2 regions of the Actinocorallia longicatena genome follow, and region 2 is predicted to be linked to the other one. Evidence: riboswitches for the same ligand, from Rfam matches in the RefSeq annotation. Region 2 holds a riboswitch; the other holds the start of a gene.
What was found. A riboswitch is a leader RNA that binds a small molecule or an ion and turns the genes downstream of it on or off. The one in region 2 is predicted to bind cobalamin.

Region 1 (7,890 bases), on a different contig from region 2:
GCGCCGTAGAAGAAGAGGCCCTCGATGCACGCGGCGAAGCAGATGAGGTTCAGCAGGAAAGCGCGGCGGTCCTCCGCGGTGGTCAGCTCGTCGAGGCTCGAGATCGTGCCGATCCACTTGAAGCAGAACTCGCCCTTGGCCCGGATCGAGGGGATGTGCTCGATCGCGGCGAACGCCTGGACGCGCTCGGCGTCGTCGGTGAGGTAGGTGTCGAGGAGCGTCAGGTAGAACTGGACGTGCACGGCCTCCTCGAAGAGCTGCCGCGACAGGTAGAGCCGCGCCTCGGGGCTGTTGATGTGCTTGTACAGGTTCAGCACGAGGTTGTTGGCGACGATCGAGTCGCCGGTGGCGAAGAACGCGACGAGCCGCTTGACCAGATGGAGCTCGTCGGCGTTCAGCTTGGAGAGGTCGGCCAGGTCGGAGGCCAGGTCGACCTCCTCGACCGTCCAGGTGTTGCGGATGGCCGCCCGGTAGCGCTCGTAGAAGTCGGGGTAGCGCATGGGCCGCAGGGTCAGGTCCATGCCGGGGTCGAGCAGGCCGCTCCGGCGGGTGGTGCTCACGTGCAGGCCTCGCAGATCTCGGGGTTCTCCAGGGAACAGGCGACGTCGGCGGCGGCCGTCGTCACCGTGGTCTGGGCGATGGTCTGGGCGATGCGCGTCGCGGGGCGCGAGCGCAGGTAGTAGGTGGTCTTCAGGCCGGCCTTCCAGGCGTAGGCGTACATCGACGAGAGCTTGCCGATGGTCGGGGAGGCCATGAAGAGGTTCAGCGACTGGGACTGGTCGATGAACGGGGTGCGGGCGGCGGCCAGGTCGATGAGGGCCTTCTGCGGGAGCTCCCACGCGGTCCGGTAGAGGGACTTGAGGGCGTCGTCGAGGACGGGGACGTCCTGCACCGAGCCCTCGGCGCGCTTGACGGCGTCGCGGATCTCGGGGATCCACAGGCCCTCGGCCCGGAGGTCGCGGACCAGGTACTTGTTGATCTGGAGGAACTCGCCTGACAGGGTCTCGCGCTTGAACACGTTGGAGACCTGCGGCTCGATGCACTCGTAGCAGCCCGCGATGGAGGCGATCGTCGCGGTCGGGGCGATCGCGCACAGCAGCGAGTTGCGCAGGCCGGTCTCCGCGACGCGGGCGCGCAGGGCGTCCCACTTCGGGCCGGCGCCCGCGCCAAAGTGGTCGGGGTGCAGGACGCCGCCCGCGGCCCGGGTCCGGGCGTAGGCCGGGTGGGCGCCGAGCTCCTCGGCCAGGTCGGCGGAGGTGGCGTAGGCGGCCAGCGCGATCTCCTCCTGGATCGCCGTCGACAGCGCGAGGGCCTCGGGGGAGTCGAACGGCAGCCGCAGGGTGAAGAAGACGTCGGCGAGGCCCATCACGCCGAGGCCGACCGGACGCCACTTGCGGTTCGCGGCTTCGGCCTGCGGGGTCGGGTAGAAGCCGCGGTCGATGGTCCGGTCGAGGAAGCGGACGGCCGTCCGGACGGTCTCGGCCAGCCGTGTGAAGTCGAAGCCGTCCTCGGTGACGTGCCGGGCCAGGTTGACCGAGCCGAGGTTGCAGACGGCCGTCTCGCCGTCGCTGGTGACCTCGAGGATCTCGGTGCACAGGTTCGACAGGTGGACGACGTTCCCGCGCTCGGCCGTCTGGTTGCAGGCGCGGTTGGCGGCGTCCTTGAAGGTCATCCAGCCGTTGCCGGTCTGGGCGAGCGTGCGCATCATGCGGCCGTAGAGCTGCCGCGCGGGGAGCTGCCGGGTGAACCGGCCCTCGGCCTCGGCCCCGCGGTAGGCGGCGTCGAACTCCTCGCCCCACAGGTCGACCAGCTCCGGGACGCTGTTCGGGTCGAACAGCGACCAGACGCCGTCGGCCTCGACGCGCCGCATGAACTCGTCGGGGATCCAGTTGGCGAGGTTGAGGTTGTGGGTGCGGCGCTGCTCCTCGCCGGTGTTGTCGCGCAGTTCGAGGAACTCCTCGATGTCGGCGTGCCACGGCTCGAGGTAGACGCAGGCCGCGCCCTTGCGGCGGCCCCCCTGGTTGACGGCGGCGACGGAGGAGTCGAGGGTGCGCAGCCACGGGACGATGCCGTTGGAGTGGCCGTTGGTGCCGCGGATGAGCGAGCCGCGCGAGCGGATCCGCGACCAGGAGATGCCGATCCCGCCGGCGTACTTGCTCAGCCGCGCGACCTGGCCGTACCGCTCGTAGATGGACTCCAGCTCGTCCTTGGGGGAGTCGAGCAGGAAGCAGGAGGAGAGCTGGGCGCGGCGGGCGCCGGAGTTGAACAGGGTCGGCGAGGACGGCAGGTACTCCAGGCGCGACATCAGCCCGTACAGGCGGGCGGCGTCGGCGACGGTGTCGGACAGCCCGCAGGCCACGCGCAGCATGAAGTACTGCGGACGCTCGATGACGTTCCGGGTGGTGGGGTGGCGCAGCAGGTACCGGTCGTAGACGGTGCGCAGCCCGAAGTACTCGAACCGGTCATCGGCCGTGTCGTCGACGAGGGCGTCGAGCCCGGCGGCGTTGGCGGCGACGAAAGCGGCGGTGACGTCGTTGAGCAGGCCCTCGGCATGGGCGAGAGCGACGGAGGAGGAGAAGGAGACGGCGCCCTCCGCGGCGGCCTCGTCCCTGATCAGCTCGGCCAGGAGCGCGGCGGCGGTGCGCGAGGCCTCCGGGTCGACGGCGACCTGGGCGGCGGCCTCACGGATGGCCAGCTCGCGGTCGGGCGCTGTGATCGTCAAGGTGTGGATCCCTTCTCCGGGCACGCGGAAAGCAGGGATCACCTGCCCACCGTGCCTTCCCTCGAGGCGTCATGGACTGCGGGCCTGCGGACAGGCCTGCGGCGCGGGCAGGTCTTCGGACTCAGGAGCCTCCTACCGGCCGTCGCTTCACTGACGGCTTTCGTTCTCCTTCACCGCTGCGGGGCAGTCACAGGTTCGCACTGTGTTCCCTCTTAGCCACTCCCTGCCGGGAAGCGGACCAGCGCCAGAGCAGACCCTACATGTGGGGGCTGTGGACGTCACATCGTCCAGATGTTGGGCGTGTCACGTCAGCCTGTGAAGGTCTCATGAACGTTAGGAATGGATGCGTTTCTTACCGATATGGTGACGCAACCCTTACCGCCAATTTCGAGGTATTCCATGCCGATCTGGGGGATGGTTCTCTCTGCGCTCGCGGAGATCCGGGTCGGAAAGATCCGGGTCATTCTCTCGGGCTTCTGCGTGGCCTGCCTCGTCGCCACGGTCACCCTGGTCACGGCGGTCGCGGGGCTGACCCAGCAGGCCGCTCAGAAGTACTTCGAGCAGCAGACCGGACGGCCGGGAACGCTGCAGATGTATGTCGGATTCGGCGGGGACGACAACGGCCCGAAACCGGCGGACCCGCGGGGGCTCGCCGACATGCGCGAGGGGCTGAAGCGCTACGACATCCTCTTCAGCGCGCTGTCCACCTCCGAGGAGGGGCAGGTCCGGGTGCCCGGCGGACGGGTCTTCCGGGGCGCCTCGAACGAGGGCCCGCCGGCCTTCCAGTTCGTCGGCTCCGACTCCGCGCTCAGCCGGATCAGGAACCTGAAACTCATCGGCGGCCGCTGGCTGAGCCCGACCGACGACCGGCGCCTCGAACCGTCGCTCGTGGTCACCAAGGGGTTCCTCGCCAAGACCGGCATCCCGCGGACGAGCGCCCTCGGCTCGCCGGTCGAGCTCGCCGCCGGGAACCTGTGGGTGAAGGGGCGGATCGTCGGCGTCCTCGACATCGGCGAGGAGGCCGTCACCGACTTCAACGGCCAGATCCCGCAGGTGTACCTGCCGTTCGCGGCGATGACGCGGCTGGGGATGCCGATGCAGAACACGCAGTTCGTGCTGCGGGTGCCGCCCGAGCGGGCCAAGCAGGTCAGCGCCAGGCTGCGGGCGGACGCGAAGAGCTGGACCGGCGTCACCGACATGGGCATCGACCGGCAGTACGGCGACTTCGGCGTGATCAGCGGAAAGCTGCGGCTGCTCATGTACGGGGTCGCGGTCGCGATGCTGGCCCTCGGCTCGCTGCCCGTCCTGGTGCTCGGCATCTTCGCGGTCCGGCAGCGGCGCAGTGAGTTCGGGGTGCACCGGTGCTTCGGCGCCACCGGCTCCGACCTGTTCCTGACCGTGCTGCTCGAGGCGCTCATCACCTGCTCCGTCGCCGGACTGGCGGGAGTGCTCGGCGCCTTCCTGATCTCGGGCAAGGTCACCGACCTGGTGCTGCGGCGGCAGTACTTCGGCGGCACCGCCATCGACACGTCGTTCCCGTGGGAGGCCGCGCAGCTCGGGCTGGGCGTCGCGGTCTGCGTGGGTGTCTTCACCGGACTGATCCCCGCCTGGCGGGCGATGCAGCGGTCCGTCATCCGGGCTATCCGGGCTTAAGGGGAATCATGGGACTGGGAATCTGGGGCAACCGCGCGGGCAAGGCGGTGATCCTCCTGGCCGTCGCCGGGGTCGTCGGCGCCACCGGGTACCTCGCCGGGCACGGGGCCGCCGCGCCGCGGCCGGTCGTCGAGTCGCTGCCGGAGCCGGACTTCGCGCCGAGGGTCATCACGGTGAAGAACGGGTCGATCACCTCCCGCCTGGTGCTGGACGCCACGATCGCCGCCGAGCCCGCCGTCCCGGTGCTGCCGGAGAAGGACGGCACCGTCACCAAGGTCTTCGCGAAGGCGGGGCAGTACGTCGGCAGGGGCGAGGCCGTCGTCCAGTTCACCTACACGCCCGAGGCCGTCGTGCCCGCCGATCCGAAGAAGAAGCCGAAGACGCCCAAGCCGCAGACGCTCTACCTGCGGGCGACCGCGACCGGCAAGGTCACCGATCTCAACGCCCATGTCGGCTCCTCGGTGAGCGCGGGCGAGGCGGCCTTCTCCGTCGACGTCGGCCGCTTCCGGGCCGTCGCGACCGTCGAGAGCAAGAACGTCTACAAGCTCTACAACGAGCCCGAGTCGATCAAGCTGAAGATCGACCACGGCCCGGCGCCGTTCCGGTGCGCGCTGATCGACTACGGGGCGGGCGTGGGCGGCAAGGCCGACGACGAGAACGGCAAGAAGGGCATGGACGGCGGCGAGAGCGGGACCGAGGTCCAGGTCACCTGCCGGATCCCGCGGGCCAAGCGCGTCTTCGCCGGGCTGCCGGCCAAGATGTCGATCCTCACCGACAGGTCGTCGCGCGTCCCGGTCGTGCCGCTGTCGGCCGTCCTCGGGCAGTCGGGCACCGGCTTCGTGACGGTCGTCGACGGCGGGAAGCAGGAGCGCCGCCGGGTCGAGCTCGGCCTCAACGACGGAAGCATGGTCGAGATCCGCGACGGTCTGGAGGTGGGCGAGAAGATCCTCGACCGTGCCCCCGAGGACACCGCCTTCGCGGGACCCGGCGACGCCGTTCCCGACGACCGGAGCAAGAACGGCCCGGTCATCATGGGCCCGGGGCAGCCGTGACGCTCCCCGCCGCCGACGCCTCCGCGCCCCAGCACGCCGCCGAACCGGCCGTCCAGGTCACCGGGGTCACCAAGCGCTTCAAGCTGCGCGGCCGCAGGGACCCCCTGGTCGTCCTCGACGACATCCATCTGACGGTCCCGAGCGGCGGCAGCGTCGCCATCGTCGGCCTGTCCGGCGCGGGCAAGTCCACCCTGCTGAACATCCTCGGCCTGCTGGACCGTCCCGACGAGGGCACGATCACGGTCTTCGGCACCGACACCACCCGGCTCCCCGAACGCCAGCGCGCCTCCCTGCGCGGGAAGACGATCGGCTTCGTCTTCCAGCAGCTCAACCTGCTGTCCGGCCGCTCGGCCCGGCAGCAGGTGGCCGTCCCGCTGCTCTACGAGGGCGGCCGGGCGCTGCGGCGGCGCGGCGAACTCGCCGATGAGGCGCTCACCCGGGTGGGCCTCGGCGAGCGGCTCCACTCGAAGGTCTCCGAGCTGTCGGGCGGTGAGCAGCAGCGCGTCGCGATCGCCCGCGCCCTCATCCGCGACCCGCGGCTGATCCTCGCCGACGAGCCGACCGGCGCCCTCGACCCGGTGACCGCGGGCCAGGTCATGGACCTGCTGTTCGCCACCGCGAGGGAGGACGGCCGGGCGCTCATCCTCGTCACCCACGACCACGCCCTGGCCCGCCGTGCCGACGCCGTCCACGTCCTCGACGCCGGCCGCCTCGCCCTCGACGAGAACTGACCCACGACGAGAACTGACCCACGACGAGGGCTGACCCACGACGAACGCGAGGAGCCCGCACCCCTCTTCGGGTGCGGGCTCCTCGCGGGTCCGGAACTAGTGGGAGGCGCGGGCCTTCTTGGGGAGCAGGAAGCCGATCGCGAAGGCGGCGGCGGCCAGGCCGATCGCCCAGAGCGTGACCTGCTCGGCGGCGTGCAGCCCGTTGACGGAGGGGGAGCCGGGGACCAGGAAGCGGTTGAAGAATACGGTGCCGAGGGCGGCGACGCCCAGGGCGGCGGCGAGCTGCTGGACCGACTCCAGGGCGCCCGCGGCCGACCCGACCTCGTGGTCGGCGATCTCGCCCATGATGATGTCGAACATCGGGACGAAGATCATTCCCATTCCGGTCCCGCCGACCAGGAACGGCAGGGCGAGCGGCCAGGCCGAGACCTCGACGCCCCGCGTCTTGAGGATCGCGTAGACGCCGGCCATGCCGAGCGCCATCAGGGCCAGGCCGAGGTGGAGGACCTTGCGGCCCAGGTTCGGGTTCATCGCCCCGGCCGCCGAGCCGACGAACGCGCCCAGCGCCCAGGGGGCCATCGCGACGCTGGCGCCGATCGGGGTGTAGCCGAGGGCGAGCTGGAGCAGGAAGCCGACCGCGATCATGAAGCCCATGATCGAGATGAAGAAGGCGATGACGAACACGACGCCGGAGGAGTAGGAGCGGCGGCCGAAGACCGAGAGCTCGACGAGCGGCTTGCGGCCGGAGCGGCCCCGGCGGATCTGGTGGACGGCGAAGACGGCCAGGACCAGCACCGAGGCGGCGAGCATCGCGAAGATCCAGGCGGGCCAGCCGTGCTCACGACCCTGGACGAGCGGGTAGACCAGCAGGGTCATCCCGGTGGCCGCGATCAGCATCCCGGCGACGTCCAGGCCGCCGGTGCGGTCACCGGTGCTGCGCGGAAGGGCGATCCGGCCCGCGATCAGGGCGAACGCGCCGAGCGGGATGTTGATGAGGAAGATGCCGCGCCAGTCCGTCCCGAACGCGTCGAGCTTGATCAGCAGACCGGCCACGATCGGGCCGAGGATGGTCGCCAGCCCGATCGAGGGCCCGAACACGCCCCACGCCTTGGCCTGGTCCTCACCGGGGAACAGGTCCCGGATCAGCCCGAAGCACTGCGGCACCATCAGGGCAGCGAAGACGCCCTGGAGCAGCCGCGCCGCGATGAGCGTCTCGGGGGAGAAGGCCGCCCCGCACAGGATCGAGGCGACGACGAAGCCGGCCGCGCCGAGCAGGAGCATCCGGCGCCGGCCGAACATGTCGCCGAGCCGCCCGCCGGTCATCAGGCCCGCGGCCATGACCAGGGTGTATCCCGCGACCGTCCACTGCATGGCGGCGTAGCTTCCGCCCAGGTCCTGGCGGATGACGGGCAGGGCGACGTTGACGATGCTCCCGTCGAGCAGGTTCATCAGGGTCGCGGTCAGGATCGCGAAGAGGCCGAGCCAGCGCCGGTCCACGACGGTCTTCGTCTCTGCCGGAGCTTCGAGCGTTGCGGTCACGGAGACCCTCCCGGTAAATCGGAACGAATCGTTCTGTTCCCTCAACTATAGCGGAACGGAATGATTCATTCCACTCTTTGGCCGGACGGATTCCGGTCCGGGGCAACTTCCCGGGCGTCCCGTGCGTCACAGCCCGGTATGAGAGCAAAGATCTTGATTGTCGGAGCCTGTGCGGCGCTGGCCGTGGCGGGAT
Region 2 (7,890 bases):
TCGATGTAGTCGGGCCCGACCTTGTGCGGGGAGACCGCCAGGCCCCGCGCGCTGAACGCGGCCATCAGCCCGGTCGCCACGGTGGTCTTGCCGCCGCCCGAGGCGGGCGCGGCGACGACCAGGCGCGGAATCCCTACCACTCGATGCCCCGCTGGCCCTTCTGGCCCTGGTCCATGGGGTGCTTCACCTTCGTCATCTCGGTGACCAGATCGGCGGCCTCCACCAGGCGCGGATCGGCGTCGCGGCCGGTGATCACGACATGCTGGCGTCCGGGCCGGTCGCGCAGCACCGCGACGACCTCCTCGACGTCCACCCAGCCCCACTTCATCGGGTAGGTGAACTCGTCGAGCACATACATGCCGTACTTCTCCGCCGCGAGATCACGCTTGATCTGCTCCCAGCCCTCGCGGGCGTCGGCGGCGTGGTCCTCCTCGCTGCCGGGCCGCTGGATCCACGACCATCCCTCTCCCATCTTGTGCCAGTCGACCGGCGCGCCCTCCCCGGACGCCCCGAGCGCGACCAGCGCCCGCTCCTCGCCGATCCGCCACTTCGCCGACTTCACGAACTGGAAGACCCCGACCGGCCACCCCTGGTTCCAGGCCCGCAGCGCCAGCCCGAACGCCGCGGTCGACTTGCCCTTCCCCGGCCCGGTGTGGACGATCAGCAGCGCCCGGTTCCTGCGCTGACGCGTCGTCAGCCCGTCCTCGGGCACATACTCCGGCTTACCCTGCGGCATCTCCGGTCACCTCTCGCAGAAGAAGAAAAGACGTCAGGCCGCGCGGCGCGAACGCCGCACCACGCCCGCGAGCGCGTCGAGACCGTCCAGCGGGACGACCTCGGCGCCGAGCCCGGCCCCGAGCCGGGCCGCGAGACCCAGCCGCACCGGCCCCGTCTCGCAGTCCACGACGACGGTCCGCACGCCCGCCAGCAGCGGCGCGGCCAGCAGCGGGTCGGGGCCGTGGGTGGCCCTGCCGTCGGTGACCAGCACGAGCAGCGCCCGCCGGGACGGGTCGCGCAGCCGCTCCACGCGCAGCACCTCGGCGGCCCGCAGCAGCCCCGCGGTGAGCGGGGTCCTGCCGCCGGTCGGCAGCCGCTCCAGCCGCCGCGCCCCCGCCTCGACCGACGACGTGGGCGGCAGCGCGAGCTCGGCCGACGTCCCCCGGAACGTGATCAGCCCGATCTTGTCGCGCCGCTGGTAGGCGTCCATGAGCAGGGACAGCGCCGCGCCCTTGACGGCCGTCATCCGGCGGCGCGCCGCCATCGAGCCGCTCGCGTCCACGACGAACAGCACGAGATTGCCCTCGCGGCCCTCCCGGACCGCACGCCGCAGGTCCTCCCCCGCGATGACCAGGCCCCGGCCGTCCCGGCCGCGCGCCCGCTGGTGCGGGGCGGCGGCGCGCAGGGTCGCGGTCAGGTGCAGTCCCCGTGCGCCCGGCACCGCCCCCGACACCCGGCCGTAGGGGCTGCGCGCCTTGGACCTGCGGCCCGGTGCGCCCTCCCCGATGCCGTCGACGGTGAACAGGCGCGGCCTGAACACCCCGCCGGGCGCCGCCACCACGCCCTCACCCGCACCGCTGTGACCGGCCTCATCCGCCGCGTCCTGGCCGGCGGGGGGACGGCCGCCGTCCCGGCCTTCCGTGCCGTCGTCGCGGGACGGGCCGGAATCCGCGCCGTCCTCGCCCGGTCCTCCGCCGTCCTCGGGTTCCGTGCCGCCGCCGTCCGGCGGGGTGCCCTCCGGCTCTGGTTCGGGTTCGGGTTCGGGCTCGAAGTCGTGCTCGTCGAGCAGCGCGTCGAGCTTGGCCTCGTCCAGTCCCGGCGCGTCGAACGGGTCGCGGCGGCGGCGGTGCGGCAGCGCGAGCCCGGCCGCCTGCCGGACGTCCTCGCGGGTCACCGAGGTCCGGCCGTGCCAGGCCGCCAGCGCGAGCGCGGCCCGCGCGGTGACCAGGTCGGCGCGCAGCCCGTCGACCTCGAATCCGGCGCACACCGCGGTGATCGCCCGCAGCGCCCTGTCGCCGAGCACGACCGAGGGCAGCAGGGCGCGGGCCGCGGCGATCCGCTCCCCGAGCCCGTGCTCGGCGCCCTCGAAGGCGACGGCGAACCGGGCGGGGTCCTCCTCGTAGCGCAGCCGTCGCCGCACGACCTCGGCCCGTTCGGCGGGCTCGCGGGTCGCGGCGACCTCGACGGTCAGCCCGAACCGGTCGAGGAGCTGCGGCCGCAGCTCGCCCTCCTCCGGGTTCATCGTCCCGACCAGCAGGAACCGTGCCGCATGCCGGACCGAGACCCCCTCGCGCTCCACGAACGAGCGGCCCATCGCGGCGGCGTCGAGCAGCAGGTCCACGAGATGGTCGTGCAGCAGGTTGACCTCGTCGACGTAGAGCACGCCCCGGTGCGCCCCCGCCAGCAGGCCCGGCTCGTAGGCCTTGACCCCCTCGGTGAGCGCGCGCTCCAGATCGAGCGAGCCGGTCAGCCGGTCCTCCGACGCCCCGACCGGCAGCTCCACCAGCCGCGCCGGACGCACGGCGCCGGGCCCCTCCTCGTGGGGGCCGTCCGGGCACTCGGGGTCGGGTGCCGCCGGGTCGCAGGCGAACCGGCAGCCCGGCACCACCGCGATCGACGGCAGCAGCGAGGCCAGCGCCCGGACGATCGTCGACTTGGCCGTCCCCTTCTCGCCGCGCACGAGCACCCCGCCCACGGACGGCGACACGGCGTTGACGAGCAGGGCCAGCTTGAGATCGTCCATGCCGACGACGGCGGAGAACGGATACGGCGTCACGACGTCCTTTCCGGGACCGGGTCTCCTCGCCCGATCGACCACGAAACGGCGCGAAGGAGTTCCTGACTCCCAGGATCTCCCTGGTCACAGTTGCGGGACAGCCCCGGATTCCCACCGGGTTCCTCCGATTCGCGCCGTCATGAGCATGCCACAGCTCTTCACCGGAGCGCCGGTCCGGCCTACCATCGTTCATAAGTGAACGCTTACGCGAGGTGCGGCATGCGCGACACCCTTCCCTTCCGCAGGGGCGACGTCTCCTGGACCGTCGGCCGTGAACCCGTCCTCGGCCTCGCGGCGGCGCCGACCCTCCTGCTGCAGGTCTGCCATCCGCTGGTCGCGGCCGGGGTCGCGCGGTACTCGGAGTTCGAGTCCGATCCGTTCGCGCGGCTCTGGCGCACCCTCGACGTGCAGCTGAAGCTGGCCTACGCCCGTCCCGAGGTGTCGCGGCGGCAGGCCGAGCGGCTGCGCCGGGTGCACGAGCGCGTCCGGGGCTTCAGCGACGAGGGCATCCCCTACCGGGCGCTCGATCCCGAGCTGCTGCTGTGGGTGTGGGCGACGCTGGTCCACGGCCAGATCACCGTGTTCGAGCTGGCCTTCGGACGGCTGCGGGAGGACGTCCGCGAGACCTTCTACCAGGAGCAGAAGCTCATCGCGCACGCGTGCGGCGTGCCCGAGGGCTACTGTCCCGACTCCTACGCCGGCTTCCGCCGCTACTTCGACCGGGTGCTGAGGACGGAGCTGCGGGCGACCCCGACCGCGCTCCGGGTGATCGAGCTGGGCCGGTCGGCCCCCGGCCTGCCCCGCCCGCTCGGCGCGGCCTACGGCCAGGTCAACCTGGTGGCCGCCGGCGCCCTGCTGCCGCGCGGCCTGCGCGACGCCCTGGGCGTTCCCTGGTCGCCGCGGCGCGAGCGCGCGTTCCAGGCGATGCTGTCGGCGAACCGGGCGGCCGCCCGCCTGATCCCCGCGGCGATCCGCCACCGCCCGGCCGACCACCTGGTCAACCGCGACGGCCCTCTGCGCCTGTTCGCCGCCGGGAAGGCGCTCGCGGAACCGCGCGCCTGACTCCCTGTGATCGTCCCGTCGTGTTCCAGCGAGCGCAGGCTCCTCAGCGGGGGCAGACGAACCAGACGGCCTTGCCGCGGACGCGCGGGTCCATGCGGGCGCGGGCCGGCGAGGTCCCCCAGCGGCCCTTCGACAGCTCCGCGACAATCGACAGGCCGCGCCCGTAGTCACCCCTGTCGACGTCGAGTTCCTGGTCACGGGCGGCCATCCCGTCGAACACGGCGCAGCAGAACTCGTATTCGTCGACGAAGTAGAGCCACAGCTCGTGCGGTGGGTGCGCCGGAGCGTGCTGATGGGCGTTGGTGGCGAGTTCGCTCGCCATCAGTGCCGCGTCCGAGGCTGTGTCCCCGGGCACACCCAGATCACTCAGCGCCTGCCGAAGATGCCGCCTTGCGGCTCCGGCACAGGTCGCGTCGGGTGGCAGCACCCAGGTCCACGAACGTCCGAGGCCTTCTGCGAGCTCCACTTGCCGCCCTTTCGCCAGCATGAAAACTACAGCCGGTCCCCGTGCCGTCACGAAAGACAATCTCCCGTGAGATTCCCACCATCGCAACCGACTTGCCGAAGATTCTTGGTTTCTCACCAATCACGGCGCATTCGGCAGCACACTCGTCACATGACTTACCGTCCGACCGTGCGAGGCCGCAGGCTCGCGCGGGAATTGCGCCGCCTGCGAGAATTGCAGGGGCTGACCCTGCAGGATGTCGCCGACCGCCTCGGCTGGTCGCGCGCGACCGTCTCCCGGCTGGAGACCGGGCAGACCCGTCCGCGTGACGTGGCCGAGCTCCTCGACCTCTACGGGGTGCCGAGCCCCGACCGGGACGCGCTGCTGACGCTGTCGCGCGAGGCACGCCAGATGGGCTGGTGGACCGCGTACGTCGACGTCTTCAACGGCACATACGTCGGCCTCGAGGACGAGTCCTCGGAGATCCGCGCCTGGGACGCCCAGCTCATCCACGGCCTGTTGCAGACCGAGGCCTACATGCGGGCGGTCATCGAGGCCGGGCGGATGCTGCCGAGCGCCGCCGACGTGGAGCGCCGGATGCACGCGCGCAAGCAGCGCCAGGCCCTGCTCGACCGCGACGGCGCGCCGAAGCTGCACGTCGTTCTCGACGAGGCCGCCATCCGGCGGCCGATCGGTGGTGAGGAGGTGATGCGGGACCAGCTCTCCCATCTGGCGACGGCGGCCGAACGGCCGAACGTCACCATCCAGGTCCTCCCGTACGCGCAGGGTGCGCACGCGGGGCTCGACGGGAGATTCACGATCCTGTCGTTCTCGGACCCCGCGGACCCGGATATCGCCTATGTAGAAGGGACCATGGGCGACGTGTACGTGGAGAGCGCAGAGGCAATAACCCAACATAGGAACCGGTTCGAGCGCATCGAGAACGAGGCGCTTTCACCCGCACAATCCGTCCGGCTGATCGCCGAGGCGGCAAAGGAGTAGTTCCGTGGTCGAACTCACCTGGCGCAAGTCCACTCACAGCGGTAGCGGAGACCAGTGCGTTGAGGTCGCCGCGCTGCCCGAGGGCGGTCGCGCGATCCGCGATTCGAAGAACCCCGACGGACCCATGCTGATGATCAACCGTTCCGAGTTCACCAAGTTCGTCCAGGGTCTTCACGGCTAACTAGAACGTGTTCTAATCTCCAGTACACCCGTACTGGAGGAGACAGAACCGTGAAGCTCGGGATCAACGTCGGCTACTGGCAGCGCAACCCGGAGGACGCCACCGAGACGGTGCTCGCCGCCGAACGGCAGGGTTACGACTCGGTTTTCACGGCCGAGGCCTACGGCTCGGACGCCTTCACCACCCTCGCCTGGTACGGAGCCAGGACTTCCCGGATCAAGCTGGGAACCGCGGTGGTGCAGATGTCCGCTCGTACTCCGGCGGCGACCGCCATGCACGCCCTCACCCTGGACGCGCTGTCAGGCGGCCGGCTGATCCTGGGCCTCGGCGCGTCCGGGCCGCAGGTGGTCGAGGGCTGGTACGGCCAGCCCTTCCCCAAGCCGCTCGCCCGGACGCGCGAGTACCTCGACATCCTGCACAAGGTCTGGGCGCGCCAGGAGCCGGTCACCAACGACGGCCCGCACTACCCCCTGCCCTTCCCGGGCGGGACGGGGCTCGGGAAGCCGTTGAAGTCGATCGCGCACCCGGTGCGTTCCAGCATCCCCATCTACATGGGGGCCGAGGGACCGAAGAACATCGCGCTGTCGACCGAGATCGCCGACGGCTGGCTCCCCCTGTTCGTCGACCCGCAGAAGATCGACTCGCTGTTCGGCGAGTCGCTCAAGGACCGCAAGCCGGGCTTCGAGATCACCGCGACCGTGACGACCGTCGTCGCCCCGCTCGAGGAGGCCCTCGGCTGGGCGAAGGTGCCGATGGCGTTCTACATCGGCGGCATGGGCGCCAAGGACACCAACTTCCACCTCGATCTCATCGGCAGGCTCGGCTACGCCGAGGAGGCGGCGCGCGTCCAGGAGCTCTTCCTCGACGGCCGCCGCGACGAGGCGATCAAGGCCGTCCCCGACGAGCTCGTCGACGCGATCTCGCTGCTCGGCCCGCTCGACCGCATCAAGGAGCGCCTGCAGCTGTGGCGCGACAGCCCCGTCGGCACCCTGCTCATCGCGGGCGTCAAGGACGAGCCCACGCTCAAGGCCATCCGGGAACTCGCCGACGCGTGATGGAATGACCCCATGGAAGACGTGCTGGGGCCGGACTACGAGGCCATCGAGATCGACCTCGGAACCGACGCCGAAGGCGAGGTCGTCGCCACGCTGGTCAAACGGACCGGCCCCGGATCGTCGCGCAGGGCCGTGCTGTACGTGCACGGCTTCGTCGACTACTTCTTCCAGACCCACCTCGCCGACTTCTACGTCGAGCGCGGCTACGACTTCTACGCCCTCGACCTGCGCAAGTACGGCCGGTCGCTGCGCGCGCACCAGACCCCCAACATGATCCACAGCCTCACCGACTACTACGCGGAGATCGACGAGGCCGTCCGGATCATCCGCGAGGACCACGACGTCCTGCTCGTCAACGGCCACTCCACCGGCGGTCTCATCACCGCCCTGTGGGCCGACCGGGTCCGCGGCCAGGGGCTCGTCCAGGGGCTGTTCCTCAACAGCCCGTTCTTCGACGTCAACGAGGCGGCCTGGCTGCGCGCCGTCGGCACCGGCCTCGCCGGGGCGCTGCGGCGCCGGGCGCCCAACGCCGCGCTCCCCGCCGCGCTGTCCTCGGTCTACGTGACGACCATCCACCGCGACTTCGGCGGCGAGTGGGACTTCGACCTCACGCTCAAGCCGCTCAAGGGCTTCCCCGTCCGGGCCGGCTGGTTCGCCGCGATCAGGCGCGGCCAGAAGCGCCTGCACGCCGGGCTCGCCATCGACGTCCCCGTGCTGGTCATGTGCTCCACCAAGACCGTCAAGGCGAAGAAGGACGGCGAGGGCATCGACAGCAGCGACATCGTCCTCGACGTCGAGCACATCGCCAAGTGGGCGGTCGCCCTGGGCCGCCACCTCACCCTCGTGCGCGTCGAGGGCGGCGTCCACGACCTCGTCCTGTCCGCCAAGCCCGCCCGCGACGAGGTCTTCACCGAACTCGACCGCTGGCTCACCGGCAACCTCTAGGGTCTGTTTCGAAGTCGGCGCCCGTGGCGAGCGGCGTCCAGGTGCGTGCCTCGCGGGGGCGGAGGAGGGAGTCGACCTGGTTGGGTCGGCGACCGACGACAACCTCGCGAGGTGCGTGCCTGGGCGCCGCGCAGTAGGGCAGTTGACTTTGAAACAGCCCCTAGTCCCCGAAGCCCTTGAGGATCTCGGGGCGGAGGACGTTCCTCATGCGCTCGTAGGCGATCGCGAAGGGGCGGCAGCGGCCCCACTCGTAGCGGACGCCCGTCTCGGTGAACATCGGGAGATAGGTCCGCAGGGCGAGGGCGTCGACGATCTGGAGGTCGGTCGCGCACAGCGGGTCGGAGGTCCTGGCGGTGCCGTTCAGCAGGGCCGTCACGCGGCCGAGCCCGGCCTTGCGCAGGGTCTGCGGCCGGTAGATCCCGGACGC

Region 1: linked by a shared signal. The riboswitch ahead of ABD785_RS22150 (ribonucleoside-diphosphate reductase subunit alpha) and the one ahead of ABD785_RS29835 (magnesium chelatase subunit D family protein) in region 2 are both predicted to bind cobalamin.

Annotation. Positions count from the first base shown of each region.
Region 1 is NZ_BAAAUV010000011.1:18,072-25,961, forward strand. Features, by position in the region: gene ABD785_RS22145 (ribonucleotide-diphosphate reductase subunit beta) at 1-560, opposite strand, end outside; gene ABD785_RS22150 (ribonucleoside-diphosphate reductase subunit alpha) at 557-2,722, opposite strand; cobalamin riboswitch at 2,812-2,980, opposite strand; gene ABD785_RS22155 (ABC transporter permease) at 3,137-4,375, shown strand; gene ABD785_RS22160 (permuted SH3 domain-containing protein) at 4,384-5,427, shown strand; gene ABD785_RS22165 (ABC transporter ATP-binding protein) at 5,424-6,158, shown strand; gene ABD785_RS22170 (MFS transporter) at 6,255-7,697, opposite strand; gene ABD785_RS22175 (hypothetical protein) at 7,836-7,890, shown strand, end outside.
Region 2 is NZ_BAAAUV010000019.1:145,388-153,277, forward strand. Features, by position in the region: gene ABD785_RS29825 (cobyrinic acid a,c-diamide synthase CobB) at 1-140, opposite strand, end outside; gene cobO (cob(I)yrinic acid a,c-diamide adenosyltransferase) at 134-736, opposite strand; gene ABD785_RS29835 (magnesium chelatase subunit D family protein) at 770-2,740, opposite strand; adenosylcobalamin (AdoCbl) riboswitch at 2,785-2,922, opposite strand; gene ABD785_RS29840 (oxygenase MpaB family protein) at 2,993-3,835, shown strand; gene ABD785_RS29845 (ATP-binding protein) at 3,879-4,322, opposite strand; gene ABD785_RS29850 (helix-turn-helix domain-containing protein) at 4,452-5,282, shown strand; gene ABD785_RS29855 (DUF397 domain-containing protein) at 5,287-5,463, shown strand; gene ABD785_RS29860 (LLM class F420-dependent oxidoreductase) at 5,514-6,518, shown strand; gene ABD785_RS29865 (alpha/beta hydrolase) at 6,531-7,463, shown strand; partial or broken gene ABD785_RS29870 (hypothetical protein) at 7,624-7,890, opposite strand, start outside.